Regions from separate parts of the Paenibacillus sp. 102 genome, predicted to be linked through region 2. Evidence: predicted binding sites of a transcription regulator. Region 2 holds the regulator's gene; each other region holds the start of a gene.
The links. Region 2 encodes Rex, which represses fermentation and respiration genes when NADH is low (regulators of the CRP and FNR family bind a similar motif). Its sites were predicted from a motif close to TTGTGAAATATTTCACAA; they were not measured.

Region 1 (5,610 bases), on a different contig from region 2:
TTTAAAGAAAAGCTTGGGTATGAAAATTCTGATGATCCATATGAAATGACAAAGTTTGTTCGTAAACAACTTCGTGAAAAATTTATGGGTGCTGAAATTGGGGTAACGGGATGTAACTTCGCAGTTGCAAATACGGGTTCTCTTTGTTTAGTAACAAACGAGGGGAATGCTGACCTTGTTATGTCTATTCCAAAAACACAAATTGCAGTAATGGGAATGGAACGTATGGTTCCAACTATGGAAGAACTAGATGTTCTTGTTGGTTTACTGTGCCGCAGTGCGGTTGGGCAAAAATTAACAAGTTATGTAACGGTAGCAGGACCAATTCAGGAAAAAGAAGTAGATGGGCCAGAAGAATTTCATTTAGTTGTTGTTGATAATGGGCGTTCTACAATTTTAGGTTCTGAATTCCGTCAAGTGTTGCAATGTATTCGCTGTGCAGCTTGTGTAAACGTATGTCCTGTATATCGGCATGTTGGTGGTCATTCTTATGGATCCATCTATTCTGGTCCAATTGGAGCGGTGTTAACACCACTTTTAGGTGGCTATGACGATTATAAAGAGCTTCCGTATGCTTCTAGTTTATGCGGGGCGTGTACAGAAGCTTGCCCGGTAAAAATTCCATTGCATGACTTGTTATTAAAACATCGCCAAGTCATTGTTGAGAAAGAAGGGCGAGCACCGCTTGCAGAAAAACTAGCAATGAAGATGTTTAGTATGGGTGCGTCTTCTGCATCTTTATATAAAATGGGATCTAAAATGGCACCGGCTGCTATGAGTCCATTTACATCTGGTAATCGTGTAACGAAGGGTGTAGGTCCGTTGAAAAATTGGACGGATATTCGTGAGTTCCCAGCTCCAAGTAAAGAAAGATTCCGTGATTGGTATAAAGATCATAAGAAAGGCGGGAACGACTGATGACAGGGACAATCCAAAATCGTGATTCCTTTTTAGAGAACATTGCGAAAGAACTTGGGCGTGCACGTAAAACAGAAGGCGTACAGCGTCCGGCGTGGAAAAATAATGTAAACGTAGAAACGTTGAAAGGTTATTCAGAGGAAGAATTGCTAGAAGTATTCAGAAAACAGTGTACGAACATTCATACGACTGTAATTGAAACGACAAAAAATGAACTGAGTGCGGTAATTCAAAAAGTAATTACTGAAAACGGTGGTGGACCTATTTTATTATCGGAGGACGAACGTTTTGATGCGTACGGTTTGAACTCGTTATTTTCTAAAGAGCTTCCGAGCCAAAATGTTGAAGTAAACACTTGGAATCCCGAGAAAAAAGAAGCGAATATTCGCTTAGCTGAAAGAGCAAATATCGGTATTGCCTTTAGTGATTACACATTAGCAGAGTCAGGTACAATTGTCGTACAAAGTCATAAAGGACAAGGCCGTTCTTTACACTTCTTGCCTACGATTTATTTTGCAATCATTCCACGTGAAACAATCGTACCACGTATTACACAAGCGGTTCATGATATGAATATGCGTGTAGAGAATGGAGAAGCAGTAGCATCTTGTATTAATTTCATTACGGGCCCAAGTAACTCAGCTGATATCGAAATGAATCTTGTCGTAGGTGTACATGGACCATTAAAAGCGTATTATTTTGTAGTGTAAAATGGAGAAAAGCAGGCTAGGAAATGGCCTGCTTTTTTACTAGAACAAAGATAATGCGAAATGGAAGTACCACGCTCTTTTTGCTATATTTTTTGGGAAAGGAGAGGGTGGTATGACATTTTATTTATATGCTTTTTTAATAGGAACGGTACTGGGCTCTTTTTATACGGTTGTAGCAGTGCGTATTCCTAGTGGACAATCTATTATTGTTCCACGTTCTTATTGTCATCATTGTCGCCATACACTAAGGCCAAAAGAACTTGTTCCAATTATTTCGTTTTGTTTGCAAAGAGGTCACTGCAGTTATTGTAAAATGAAAATCCCCTTTATTTACACATTGTTTGAGGTGATAACAGGGACAGCATTTCTTTTTTTTGCGTATGAGATTGGAATGGAGAAAGAATTAATTCTTATATGGACCTTACTTTCTTTACTCATTATTATTACAATGACAGATTTATTCTATATGGTGATTCCGGATATAATTTTATTCTATTTTTCTTGTTTATTTGTAATAGAACGTATTTTTATTTCACTTGTGCCTTGGTGGGAGAGCTTGATAGGTGGAGGAACGATATTTATTGTATTATATCTCGTTCAAATCATATTTCCGAATGGACTTGGCGGGGGCGATGTAAAATTACTTTCACTGCTCGGGTTTATAATAGGGGCGAAAGCAATTTTTATTGCGCTTTGTTTTGCTTCTAGCTTGAGTCTTTGTTTTTTCGGAATTGTTATTTTATTAAGACGGATGAATCGAAAACAAGCTTTACCATTCGGACCGTTTATTGCACTTGGAACAGTCTGTTATTTGGTTATAGTATATTTGGAGTAAAAGGAGGGATAGAGGATGAACGTGTATATGGATGATCAAAGACCTTGTCCATTCGGTTATGTTTTAGTAACAACGGTAGAAGATGCTGTCAAAATTGTTAGAGACCATGATGTGAGTATCCTATCTCTTGATTATAATATGGGATGGCGTCAGAAAAGTGGTTTGGATTTTTTAGAAATTTTTTGTACGGAAGGTCTTTGCGTGCAGGAAATTCACCTGCATACAAATGATTCAATTGGTATGCAGTACATGTTAGCACGGATAAATAAGGGAAAGGAAGCAGGGAATATTTCCCGAAATATACAAGTGAAATGTACGGGAAGTTAAAAAAGTTCCAAGGAAATCCTAGGAACTTTTTCTTAATGCTTCATATGTGCTTGCAAAGGTATAATTTCTTCTTGTTGAATCGCTTCTAATTTATCTTCTGCCACTTTAGGCTCTGGATTTTTTTTAGTTAAATAATGATATACCATACCAACGAATACGGATCCGCCAATAATGTTACCGATTGTAACCGGAATTAAATTATGGATAGCACCAGCGAAAGAAATTGTATCAGGGTGCGGTGATACTAGAGATAATGCAAATAGTGATAAGTTTGCAATGCTATGTTCATAACCAGATAAGAAGAAAGTAAAGACAAGAAACATCATCATAAGTATTTTTGCTGTATCTCCTTTTACTTGAGAGGGAAGGAAACATGCAAGGCATACAAGCCAGTTACATAAAATTGCTTTGAAAAATAATTGCATTGTAGGTGTTCCCATTTTTCCTTCAACGACTGTATTCATTAAATGTTCATGATCAATTGCTTCAAAAATACCAGTTGCATAAAACAGTAATGCGAAAAATACTGCACCTGCTAAGTTACCTGCATAACAAGCAACCCAGTTACGAAGTGTATCGCCAATTGTAGTTTCTTTTCGCAGAGTTGCGACTGTAAAATACATTGTATTTCCTGTAAATAATTCAGCTCCGCCATATATAATTAAGATAAGTGCAATTCCGAAAAACATAGAAGCTGCTAAATATGTTCCGGGTGAATCTGCTATATGGAAAAAGTTACCAAGTTTAAAGCATAATACAATAATAAAGCCAATATAGATGCCAGCTAGTGCAGCACGAATGAAGTATTGCATTGGGTTTGTATCCAACATTTGTTTCTTCTTCTGTGCAAGCTGTACAACGTAAGCTAATCCTTGTTCTAGCATAAGTAATACGCTCCTTTAATACATTGTTTGTAAATACTCCTTATATGAATAAGGTACACGTATTTACTTCTCGTTTCAATAAGTTTGTGCAATATTTCACAAAAAGGACATACCTTCAAAATGAAAGCGTTAACAAAATGTAGTATAATATCATATGTTTGTAAAAGCAGAAGGGAAGGCTTATGTAGTAAAGTGAAACCTAATGGATTAGTTAATGTGTGATAAATAAAAAAGCGCTGTTGTTACAGCGCTTTTTCATCCAAATTCTTTTGTGTAGTTTTGACACTTGTATCTTTTGAGAAGAACCAACCGCCAACTGCAATTCCAATTAATACAGTCCAGAATATTAATTTCCATGGAGTAGACTCTGGGAAACTGTGTGGAATAACACCTAAAGCAGGGTGAGCTAATGTGTAAACAGCTAATTTAACACCAACCCAACCAACAATTAAGAAAGCAGCAGTTTCTAATCCTGGTTTACGTTTTAATATTTGTACGAACGCAGTAGCAGCAAATCGCATAATAATCAATCCAATCATACCGCCTGCAAAAATAACAAGGAATTGTCCTGTATCAAGGCTACCAATTGTACCAAGGCCTGTTTTTGGTAAAGTCATTGCTAAGGCAACAGCTGCTAAAATAGAATCAACAGCAAACGCTATGTCAGCAACTTCAACTTTAAATACCGTCCACCAAAAGTTTTCTTGTTTTTTCTTTGTTTCTTTCTCTTCATCTTCCTCATTTGAATTCTTTTTAACGTATGTTTTGAATAAATGGTTACCAGCGATAAACATTAAGTAAATCGCACCTATTGCCTGCACTTGCCATACGTCGACTAAGAAAGAAATCATAAATAATGATCCAAAGCGGAAGACGAAAGCCCCTGCTAATCCGTAAAACAATGCTTTTTTTCGTTTTTCTTCTGGTAAATGTTTTACCATGATTGCAAGAACTAGTGCATTATCAGCCGCTAAAATTCCTTCTAGTGCAACTAAAATTAATAATACCCAACCATACTCCAATAATAATGATACATCCATGTACATTCTCCTCTCATGTATATAAATCCTAAAACAAGTGAAGAGTTTCCCCACTGTTTAGCTTCCCCATACTCCAGTCTATCAACGGTGGAAGGAACTGGAAATGAATGCAAAAAAGACCTCTGCCGTTGATAGGCAAAGGTCTTGCTAGACATATGTAATGAAAATGCCAACAAAGCCGGAAGAACTAGGTTCTACGTAATGACGACTTTGTTTCCAAGAATAAATTCTCGGACGCTACTCCCCTTTGGAAATATGCTATTATATTCTCATTATATGGCTGATGTAAATGTTTGTCAACCTGTTAAAATGTCTTCGTTCGGATATTTTATCTTTTTTTGTTTTTTACGTGCAAAAGCAAACGCTAATGTTAAAGGGCCCATTTTTCCAAAAAACATCATAAATATAATAGTTAGCTTCCCGATTATTGTAAGTTTAGGGGTAAGTCCCATACTCAGACCAACAGTCCCAAATGCTGAGAATACTTCAAAGGCACTCATTAAGAGGGGAGCTTGTTCGGTGATACTTAAAATTAATATAGCGAAGAAAATAAATGAGATTGAAATGACTACAATGGCAAGTGATTTTACGATCAAACCATCTTTGATTGATTTTTTAAAGATGACAATATCATCTTGTTCTTGCAAAAATTTAAGTACTCCTAATAACATAATTAAAAAGGTTGTTAATTTAATGCCTCCGCCTGTTGAAGCACTACCAGCTCCAATGAACATAAGTAACATCATGAGTAAAAGCGATGGTTTTGTTAGTTGTGCCATGTCTACAGTATTAAATCCAGCTGTACGTGTGGAAACAGCTTGGAAATAGGCTGCTAGTCCTTCTTCAAACGGTGTAAATCCTTTCATGGAAAGTGGATTATGGAATTCAAATATAAA
Region 2 (5,610 bases):
AATAGGGGTTATCAAAATGAATATTACATTTAGAAAGATGACGACTGATGATATTCCTCAAATTATAGCTATTGAAGAAGCATCTTTCCCAACCCCTTGGACTGCTGATGCATTTCATCGTGAATTAACAACGAATGAGTATGCACATTATGTTGTGGTAGAAAAAGATGATGTGGTAATTGGATACTGTGGATTGTGGATAATTATTGATGAATCACATATTACGAACATAGCCATTTTGCCAGAATATCGTGGTCAAAAACTTGGAGATGCTTTGCTAAAAGAAGTAATGGATCAAGCAAAGGGAATGGGAGCGAAAACGATGACACTTGAAGTTCGCGTGTCAAATGAAGTAGCGAAACAGTTATACCGAAAATATGGATTCCAAAACGGTGGGATTCGGAAACGATACTATACAGACAATTATGAAGATGGTCTTGTAATGTGGGTGAATATATAATGGAAAAAAATACGATTATACTTGGTATTGAAACAAGCTGTGATGAAACAGCCGTAGCAGTTGTGAAAAATGGAACAGAAATAGTAGCAAATATTGTGGCTTCCCAGATTGAAAGCCATAAACGTTTTGGTGGTGTTGTACCAGAAATTGCATCTCGCCATCATGTAGAACAAATTACAGTTGTATTAGAAGAAGCACTAAAAGAAGCGAATATCTCTTTTGAAGATATTGATGCAATTGCTGTGACGGAGGGACCTGGGTTAGTAGGGGCACTTTTAATTGGTGTAAATGCAGCTAAAGCAGTTGCCTTCGCTCATAATATTCCTCTTGTTGGTGTTCATCATATTGCTGGGCATATTTATGCGAATCGCTTAGTAAAAGAACTACAATTCCCGTTGTTATCACTTGTTGTGTCTGGAGGACATACAGAGCTTGTTTATATGAAAGAACATGGTTCGTTTGAAGTAATTGGCGAAACAAGAGATGATGCGGCAGGAGAAGCATATGATAAAGTTGCACGTACATTATCTATGCCGTATCCAGGTGGTCCTCATATTGATCGTCTTGCTCATGAAGGAAAGCCAACCATTGATTTACCACGTGCATGGCTAGAACCAGATTCATATGACTTTAGCTTCAGTGGATTGAAATCAGCAGTTATCAACACTGTGCATAACGCAAAACAACGCGGGGAAGAAATTGCACCAGAGGATTTAGCAGCTAGCTTCCAAGCGAGTGTAATAGATGTACTCGTAACGAAAGCAGTTCGTGCAGCAGAAGCGTATGATGTAGAACAAGTACTTCTTGCTGGTGGTGTTGCAGCGAATAAAGGACTTCGTGCACGTTTAGAGGAAGAGTTTGCGAAAAAAGAAGAAATCGAGCTTATTATTCCACCGTTATCCTTGTGCACAGATAATGCAGCAATGATTGCAGCAGCAGGCACAATTGCATATGAAAAAGGAAAGCGTGCAACATTGGCTTTAAATGCAAATCCAGGATTAGATATTGAAGCATAGTTATGCACATAATTAACCACAACCTGTGGATAAAACCCACATTATCTGTTGATAATGTGGGTTTTATTGTGAATATTAAGTGTGTATAACTTTTTAGTTGTTCGTGGATAATGTGGAAAAGTTATTTTTGTGTTTATATAATAAAGGTGGATATGTGTATAAGGTTGTGGATAATGACATCAAGGTCAGACCTTTGACCATAGTCTTTTGTATTGAAAAATAAACAAAGTAGTTGAATGGCCTTCAACTACTTTGTTTTCGTTATATGAATATATAGGGGTTATACGTGTAACTCTTCCCATTCCGCCATAAACTTCTCTAATTCTTCTTGTTTTGTTTGCTTTGCAGTTGTAATCTCACTAGCTCGTTCGTAGTCGGCATATACTTCAGGTAGACAAAGCTCTTCTTCTAATTGTGCAATTTCTTCTTCTAAATTTGCAATGTTTTGTTCAATTTCTTCAATCTTTCGGATGCGTTGGCGTTCTGATTTTTTACGTTCTTTTTCTTCAAGATAATTTAATTTTTCTTGAGCAATCGTTTTTTGGACTGGTACATCCGCTCCTTGTTGTTCAAATTCCGCACGTTCAATCATTTCATTTTTCTTTTCAATATAGTAATCATAGTCACCTAAATATTCTTGTGCACCATCTGTTGATAACTCAACAACTGTAGTTGTGACACGGTTAATGAAATAGCGATCATGAGAAACGAATAAAAGAGTTCCAGGATAATCAATTAAGGCATTTTCTAAAATCTCTTTACTATTTAAATCGAGATGGTTTGTTGGCTCATCGAGAATCAGTAAATTAGATTTTTGCATCATCAATTTTGCTAGAGCTAATCGAGCCTTTTGGCCACCACTTAAGGAAGACACGGGTTTTAATACATCATCCCCTGTAAATAAAAAGTTACCGAGTATCGTGCGGATTTCTTTTTCTGGCTCTAGTGGATAATCATCCCATAGTTCGTTTAAAACACGCTTAGATGATGTTAAGTTTGCCTGTTCTTGATCATAATACCCAATAGATACATTTGAACCGAAAGAAACTTCACCGCTTAACGTCTTTAATTTATTCACAATCGATTTTAATAATGTAGATTTCCCAATACCATTTGGACCAACTAGTGCGACACTATCACCGCGGGTTAAGCGCATATTTACATGCTCAATAACTGGTTCTTTTTCATATCCAATTGAAACATCCTTTACTTGTAATACGTCGTTTCCGCTTTGTTTTTCGATATCAAAGTGGAAGGATGCTGATTTAGAATCACCTAATGGTCTGGTCAGTAATTCCATCCTATCTAATTGTTTACGGCGACTTTGTGCACGTTTTGTTGTAGAGGCACGGGCAATGTTCTTTTGGACAAAGTCTTCTAGTTTAGCAATTTCCTCTTGTTGTTTCTCATAACGCTTCATTTCCTGCTCATATAGTGCAGCTTTTAAATCTGAATATTTACTGTAGTTACCAACATATCGTCTGCTTTCTTTATTAGAAATTTCATATACTTGTGTAACAAGCTTGTCTAAAAAGTAGCGATCGTGGGAAACGATTAAAATAGCTCCAGGATAGCCTTGTAGATATTGTTCAAGCCATGTTAATGTATCGATATCTAAATGGTTTGTTGGTTCGTCCAAGATGAGTAAGTCTGGTTTTGTTAATAGCAGCTTACCAAGAGCGAGTCTTGTTTTCTGTCCACCACTTAACGTAGAAATCGTTGTTTGGTGTGTTTCAACTGGAAAACCAAGTCCACTTAAGATGGAGCGAATATCAGCTTCATATTGATAACCACCTTGATCTTTGTAGTCTAGCTGCAATTGATCATAATCAGCGAGTAATTTTTCGTACGTAGCAGCATTTGAAAAGTTCTCTTCCTTACCCATTTCTTGCTCTAACCTTCGAAGTTTCTTTTCCATCTGCTGCAGATGAGTAAAGACAGTAATCATTTCATCCCAAATTGTTAAAGAAGTTTCCAGACCGGTATTTTGAGCCAAATAACCAATTGAAACATCTTTTGGTTTTATAATTTCTCCACCATCGTGAGATAATTCACCGGCAATTATTTTTAATAATGTAGATTTTCCAGCACCATTTCGACCGACTAGTGCAATACGATCTTTTGTTTGAACTTCCAATTTAATGTTTGCAAGAATTGTTTCAGCACCGTATAATTTTGAAAGCCCATTCACTTGTAATAGAATCAATGTTTTCACCTCAAATAATTTCTTAACTTTGCCATGTTTATATTTCTCAATCATACTAAAAATAGTGTATAGTTTAAAATAAAGAGAGAAGTCTTCTCTCTATTATACAAGGAAAGTCATAAGTGCTAAACTTCTGTATTTGTTTTAAATCTGTGAACAAAGATAGGAAGAGAGGAGAGGTTATATGGATCAGCAAAAGATTCCGCAGGCTACAGCCAAACGATTGCCTCTATACTATCGATTTATCCAAAACTTATCTCTTTCTGGTAAGCAGCGTGTTTCATCGGCAGAATTGAGTGAAGCTGTAAAAGTAGATTCAGCAACAATTCGAAGAGATTTTTCATATTTTGGAGCGTTAGGGAAAAAGGGATATGGATATAATGTGAATTATTTACTATCATTCTTCCGAGAAACGCTCGATCAAGATGATATAACACGTGTAGCACTTATTGGAGTGGGTAATTTAGGGACCGCTTTCTTACATTACAATTTCACGAAAAATAATAATACAAAGATTGAAATGGCGTTTGATGTCAATGAAGAGAAAGTTGGAAAAGAAATCGGAGGAATTCCTGTATATCATTTGGATGAATTAGAAGAGCGTTTAACAAATGATATACAAGTGGCAATATTAACAGTACCTGCTACCGTTGCACAAGCTGTAGCAGATCGATTGGCCGAAACAAATGTACACGGAATTTTAAATTTTACACCGGCACGGTTAAATGTGTCAGAAAATATAAGAATTCATCATATTGATTTAGCTGTAGAATTACAAACACTCGTTTATTTTTTGAAAAATTATCCACAATAAAACGCAGAGGAAATCCCTCTGCGTTTTATTATTGCTTTTTCTTTGTAAATTTGACTAAGATAAGTCGAAGTGCCAAATTAAAATCAATTGTTGCCATAGCAGCAAACAGTAGTGTCCAAAAGTTCCAAATTGTATCTGTAACGTTCGTAATTGCGAAACGTGTAAAGACACATCCAAGAAGGAAATATAGTGCTGCCATAAACAATGGTGAGTTCCTCATATTTAAAATCCTCCGATAAATCCTTGCATTTTTTCTGCTTGTTTAATCATTTCTTGTATTTGTTCGTTACTTACTAGTACTTGGGTTATTGCAACTAATGTATTCATCGCAACGTGAGCCATAATAGGAACGATGATTCGTTTCGTTTTCACATATAGAAAAGCGAAAACAAGTCCCATGGAAGTGTATACTAACAAGTGTGTAAAATCAAAGTGAATTGCCGCGAAAACAAGTGAACTAATAATTGCCGCGATAAAGAAATTAAATCTTTTATAGAGTGTTCCAAATAAAATTTTTCTAAAGACAATCTCTTCTAAAATAGGTCCGATGATAGATATAACAATAAGAAACCATGGAGTAGCTCTTGCTATTTCCATCAAGTCTTGGGTATTTTGAGAACCCGGATTAATCCCTAATAATCGCATTTCAATATTAGCTGCAAGTATTTGAGCAAACATAGCTAAAAAGAAACCGATAAAAATCCAACCGATTGTAGCAGAAATGCTAGCTCGCTTCGTATCTAAATGTCTTTCACGAATATCGGTTTTAAGTAGCCAAAGTATAATACATAATGCAATAAAAAAGCTGATGATTGACCAATGCCCAGCCAGGATTTGAATTTTTTGCTCTCGTGAAACCGCCATATTATCGTATAGTCCAGTTTTAAAAAGGAGCCACACTCCAACAATTCCCGATAGTTGCATCAGAATATATGTAACTATAATCCACCAATAGTGTTTTTTCAAATGGGCTAACCATCCTTTCTAACTTTAGTTTATGAGATAAGGCGAGATAACATGTAAACACCCCGCCTTGGGATACATAATAACCGTTTGTATTATTATTTTTTTGTAAATCTTTATTTGAAAATGAAATAGATGACAGGAAAAAGCT
Region 3 (5,610 bases), on a different contig from region 2:
ATATCTGGTTTCTCTGCATGTAATAGTACTTTTAAACGTTTTCTCCCAAAATTCGCATACCACGATGCAATTTTCTTATCGTAAATCTTTTCCACACCGTAATAAAATAAGCGATATAGCTCTTTACCTATTGTATAACTTTTTAAGTATAAGTATTTTGTAATATCCGTTATGACTGGGTGTGACTCTCCAAATAGATCACACACAATCACATCTTCAATTCCTTTTTGACGAAATGTTTGTGCTAATGTTTTTGCTACTTGCACATGACCATTACCGTAATGTGCAGTTAATATTAAAACCTTGGGGTTTTTTATCAAACAAATCCACTCCTAGCTTTTTCGCTTTTCCATATTGCATATACGACAATAGGAAAAACATTTTCCTAAAAAAAATTACATGTTTGGATTCCAACACTTTCATGTTAGCTATGTACCTGTCGTGGATATGCAAAGCATATAAGATTGACCCCTTAATCCTATCTGTGCTCATATCTTTATATTATACTTTCCTACAAGAGCTTTCGCAATAACTTACAAATGATCATACTTCATGATACTCGCCCTGCTACTTCTTAATTCTTGTTACTATTTGGTTTTCCCTTTACAATTATGTAAATTTATCCTCTTATTTCTTTACAAAAATATGGATATTCTACTTTCAGTATACTCTTTTCTTCAGATATACTCTAGAATTTATTAATGGAAAACAAAAAGTCTAATCCTTAATTTGGATTAGACTGCTTGTAAAATATTTTTTGCATTTTGAACATTTTTTTCTGTTGGAGGTTCTACACCTTCAAGAGGATACTTATGTCCAAGCGCTTCCCATTTATATACACCAAGTTTGTGATATGGTAAGACTTCTACTTTCTTTACGTTAGAAAGACTTTGAATGAAGCTAGATAATCTCTGCAGGTCTTCTTCACTATCTGTAACACCTGGGACCAATACGTGTCTTACCCAAATTGGTTTTTGTTTATCAGATAAATAACGGGCAAATTGTAGAATATGTTCATTCGTTTTACCAGTTAATTTACGGTGCTTTTTAGGATCGATATGTTTTAAATCTAATAATACTAAATCTGTATAGTCCATTAAAATATCTAATTTTCTTTGGAACTCCGGCTCTTCAGAATAGCACCCTCCGGAAGAATCAATTGTCGTATGAATTCCAATTTCCTTACATTTCTTAAATAATTCAATCAAAAAATCTAACTGCAATAATGGCTCTCCACCGCTCACTGTAATGCCACCACCGGAAGCTTCAATAAAAGGAAGGTAACATGTAACATCCTGCATCACTTCTTCAACTGTTATTTCTTTTCCTTTACCGATCTCCCACGTATCAGCATTATGACAATATTGGCAGCGTAATAGACACCCTTGTGTAAATATGACATAACGAATTCCTGGGCCATCAACAGTACCACAAGACTCTACAGAATGAATTCTTCCTTTTACCATGTTAACTTCCTCCTCTATTGAAACAGCCTCCCTCTGTTTTTATAAAAACAGAGGGAAACTTTTTACTTACATACTTTCATGCATTGTACGGTTAATTACATCGATTTGTTGTTCACGAGTTAATTTGATGAAGTTAACTGCGTAACCAGATACACGAATTGTTAATTGTGGATATTTTTCAGGATGTTCCATTGCATCCATTAATGTTTCACGGTTAAATACGTTAATATTTAAGTGATGTCCTTCTTTCACTGCATATCCATCAAGCATAGATACTAAGTTTTTAACTTGTACATCATCTTCTTTACCAAGCGCTTTTGGAATAATTGAGAATGTATTAGAAATACCATCTTGCGCATCTTCATAAGGTAATTTTGCAACAGATAATAGTGAAGCTAGTGCACCTTTTGTATCGCGTCCATGCATAGGATTTGCACCTGGTGCAAACGGTTCACCAGTACGACGACCATCTGGAGTGTTACCTGTTTTCTTACCATATACAACGTTAGATGTAATAGTTAAGATTGACATTGTATGAACAGAATTACGGTATGTTTTATGTTTACGAAGCTTGTTCATAAATGTTTTTACAAGATTTACTGCGATTTCATCTACGCGATCATCATTATTACCATATTTAGGGAAATCACCTTCAATTTCAAAGTCAACTGCAATACCGTTTTCATCACGAATCGGTTTTACTTTTGCATATTTAATTGCACTTAAAGAATCAGCTACTACAGATAAGCCCGCGATACCTGTTGCCATTGTACGAAGAACATTTGTATCATGAAGTGCCATTTCAATACGTTCATAACTATATTTATCGTGCATATAATGGATAACATTTAATGTGTTTAAATATAAACCTGCTAGCCATTCCATTGTCATATCAAATTTACGCATAACTTCTTCGTAATCTAATACTTCAGAAGTGATAGCTGCAAATTCAGGTCCAATTTGTTCTTTTGATTTTTCATCTTTACCGCCATTAATTGCATATAATAGTGTCTTAGCTAAGTTTGCACGAGCTCCGAAGAACTGCATTTGCTTACCAATTCTCATTGCAGACACACAACAAGCAATACCGTAATCATCGCCATACTCTGGGCGCATAATGTCATCATTTTCATATTGAATTGCAGATGTTTGAATAGACATTTTCGCACAGTAGTTTTTAAAGTTCTCTGGTAATTGTTTAGACCAAAGAACTGTTAAGTTTGGCTCTGGAGCTGGTCCTAAGTTATCTAATGTATGCAAGAAACGGAATGAGTTTTTCGTTACTAATGGGCGACCATCAAGTGCCATACCACCGATAGATTCAGTTACCCAAGTTGGATCACCAGAGAACAATTCATTGTAATCAGGTGTTCTTGCGAATTTTACAAGACGTAATTTCATGATGAAGTGATCAACAATTTCTTGCGCTTCTTCTTCTGTTAATGTACCATTTTCAATATCTCTTTCAATGAAGATATCTAAGAATGTAGAAGTACGTCCAAGGCTCATTGCTGCCCCGTTTTGCTCTTTAATCGCTGCAAGATAAGCGAAGTATAACCATTGGAATGCTTCTTGTGCATTTGTTGCTGGTTTAGAAATATCAAAACCATGAGAAGCTGCCATTTGTTTTAACTCTTGAAGTGCACGCATTTGCTCAGATAACTCTTCGCGTAAACGCATTGTATCTTCGCTCATTACGCCACCAGTTAAATTTAAATCTTCTTTTTTCGCTTCTATTAAGCGATCAACACCATATAATGCTACGCGGCGATAGTCACCAATAATACGTCCACGGCCATATGCATCCGGAAGACCTGTAATAACACCTGATTTACGAGCCGCTCTCATTTCTGGAGTATACGCATCAAACACACCTTGGTTATGCGTTTTGCGCCAATCTCTGAAAATACGGCTAAGTTCTTTATCCATTTCGTATCCATAAGCTTCACAAGCTTGCTCTGCCATACGAATACCACCGTATGGTTGTAAAGAACGTTTAAATGGTTTATCTGTTTGGAAACCAACTACTTTTTCAGTATCTTTATTTAAATATCCAGGACCGTGAGATGTAATAGAAGAAACAATGCTTGTATCCATATCAAGGACGCCACCATTATCACGTTCTTGTTTCGTTAAATCCATTACTTGATCCCAAAGTTGTTTCGTTGCTTCTGTTGCTTCCGCTAAGAAAGATTCGTCTCCTTCGAAAACGTTTACATTATTTAAAATGAAATCGCGAACATCAATCTCTGCTTTCCACTTTTCACCTTTAAAGTTTGTCCATGCGTTTTTTACAGTTTCTAATACTTGAGTCATCCTAATCTCCTCCATTTTTGATTAGTACAGGACTAAGATTTTTTATATAACAGCTTACACATTTAGAATACTACTTTTTTGAAAAAGTGAACGAGGTAGTTGTGACACATTTGTGAAATATTGAGCATACTACTATATACATAGTATTAACTTTAATTTAAACTCTTTTAAATTAAGACTTTCCTTAATTGTATTTTTTTGGTATCCTTATAAACGAATCCTATTCTGTGGTATAAAGAGTCATACCCATTTTAAACTGTAATACCCTTTTCTCTTATTCTGTTATAGTTTTTCTAAAACAGAATAGAAAGAAGTGTACCTATTTGGTACACTTCTTTTCATAATGAATGAGATATAGCTTCTGATTAAATTGAGGTATAATCTAGAATAACGAAGATAATGTTTTAGATGTTTTTTAATTTTTCAAAGTTATAATTGCAGCCACAGCGTAATATACCGCTCGCTGTAACTCTGTATGTTTCGCTACAGATACTGTAACAAGTGATCCCCCACTTGCAGAGAAATATTGAACCGCTTCTAACGGAATCCCGTCTTCTTTCACATCAATATAAGTTCCATCTTGCCATTTTCCTTTTTGTAATGTACCTGATAAATCTCCTGTAACTTTCCCGATTTCTTTTCCTTCAGATGATAGGAAGCTCCACTCCCATTTTGTTAAGCTTAACAATTGATTGAATTCACCGATTCTCTCTCCCATTATGCTATAAAATGTATATGAATTCCGTACACCTCTTTTTTTCTTAATTACTAACAGCTCTTCACCTAATTCATTTAATAAATAAAATTGTTGCTCATTCATTCCTTTAAAGAAAAAGGATAAGATACTTTTCCATATCGTTTGAATTTTAGAATCATATTTTTCTTTGAGCATCCCCATTGTATTTCCCTCTAGCCCAAAGTATGTAACTGCCGTAAAAAAATTAGTTTCCCTACGAACTACAAATCTTCTTTGCTCCAACAATAAGGAAATTTCTTTCCCTTGAACAATCTTTTCTATCCTCTTAGCTCTGCTCTTTTCTACCAAACTATAAATCAATAGAATACACGCCGGTAACATAATACTTATTAATTCTAGAATCCCCTTTTCCGAACTAAGAAGTGTTCCATTTTGATATTCCACTACGCATCCAATCACAATAATAATCCATACAATAATAGCTAAAAGTAAAGTTCGCCTCGCATTACGCGCATGGTGCTTATGAATACTCATAACCTCCTCCTTCCTTTCCATTTTTTTCATTATCTCAATAAATAGATTCTGCCTCAACTCATAAAAAAAAGACTACCCCAGAGGATAATCTCTTACACTTCAATATGCTGTAGCATTGTATAAATATCATTATTAAGCGTACCAAATGATTTAATATTATTTTGAATATTAGATAATAAAATAACATACACATTCCCACTTCTACTAAATCCATTTAAGCAATTCCATCCAGGCATTACACCATGATTAGAGTAACTTCCCGGATTTACATACCAACCAAATCCATAATCTTTTTTAAATGCTGTAAACATTTGCTCATAGCTCTCTTTAGATATTAGCTTCCCAGAAAATAGTGCTTCATTAAATAAATATAAATCATTTGCACTCGTATATATATCACCATTTCCATATAATTGTGACATATTTGGAATAGCAGGAACTGTCATATTATTATTTACAACCTTGTAACCAGTCGAAGGATACTTTGTTTTCTCTAATTCCGTTCCGAAACCTGATTGTTTCATCCCTACAACATCAAAAATATGTTGTTTAATATACTCTTCTAACGGTTGCCCGCTAACTTTCTCAACGATGTAA

Region 1: the regulator Rex is predicted to act here: its motif matches at 3,759-3,776, upstream of AAIE21_RS08295 (formate/nitrite transporter family protein).
Region 3: the regulator Rex is predicted to act here: its motif matches at 3,893-3,910, upstream of pflB (formate C-acetyltransferase).

What each region holds. Positions count from the first base shown of each region.
Region 1 is NZ_JBCGHT010000002.1:450,184-455,793, reverse strand. It holds gene AAIE21_RS08315 (LutB/LldF family L-lactate oxidation iron-sulfur protein) at 1-918, shown strand, start outside; gene AAIE21_RS08310 (LutC/YkgG family protein) at 918-1,628, shown strand; gene AAIE21_RS08305 (prepilin peptidase) at 1,741-2,463, shown strand; gene AAIE21_RS08300 (cyclic-phosphate processing receiver domain-containing protein) at 2,479-2,790, shown strand; gene AAIE21_RS08295 (formate/nitrite transporter family protein) at 2,823-3,674, opposite strand; gene AAIE21_RS08290 (TerC family protein) at 3,917-4,714, opposite strand; gene AAIE21_RS08285 (TrkH family potassium uptake protein) at 5,011-5,610, opposite strand, start outside.
Region 2 is NZ_JBCGHT010000035.1:1,455-7,064, forward strand. It holds gene tsaB (tRNA (adenosine(37)-N6)-threonylcarbamoyltransferase complex dimerization subunit type 1 TsaB) at 1-5, shown strand, start outside; gene rimI (ribosomal protein S18-alanine N-acetyltransferase) at 17-460, shown strand; gene tsaD (tRNA (adenosine(37)-N6)-threonylcarbamoyltransferase complex transferase subunit TsaD) at 460-1,476, shown strand; gene AAIE21_RS28385 (ABC-F family ATP-binding cassette domain-containing protein) at 1,757-3,682, opposite strand; gene AAIE21_RS28390 (redox-sensing transcriptional repressor Rex) at 3,867-4,496, shown strand; gene AAIE21_RS28395 (YdiK family protein) at 4,525-4,716, opposite strand; gene AAIE21_RS28400 (CPBP family intramembrane glutamic endopeptidase) at 4,719-5,462, opposite strand.
Region 3 is NZ_JBCGHT010000013.1:103,066-108,675, reverse strand. It holds gene AAIE21_RS21980 (diglucosyl diacylglycerol synthase) at 1-320, opposite strand, end outside; gene pflA (pyruvate formate-lyase-activating protein) at 735-1,466, opposite strand; gene pflB (formate C-acetyltransferase) at 1,533-3,782, opposite strand; gene AAIE21_RS21965 (sugar ABC transporter ATP-binding protein) at 4,198-5,013, opposite strand; gene AAIE21_RS21960 (serine hydrolase domain-containing protein) at 5,106-5,610, opposite strand, start outside.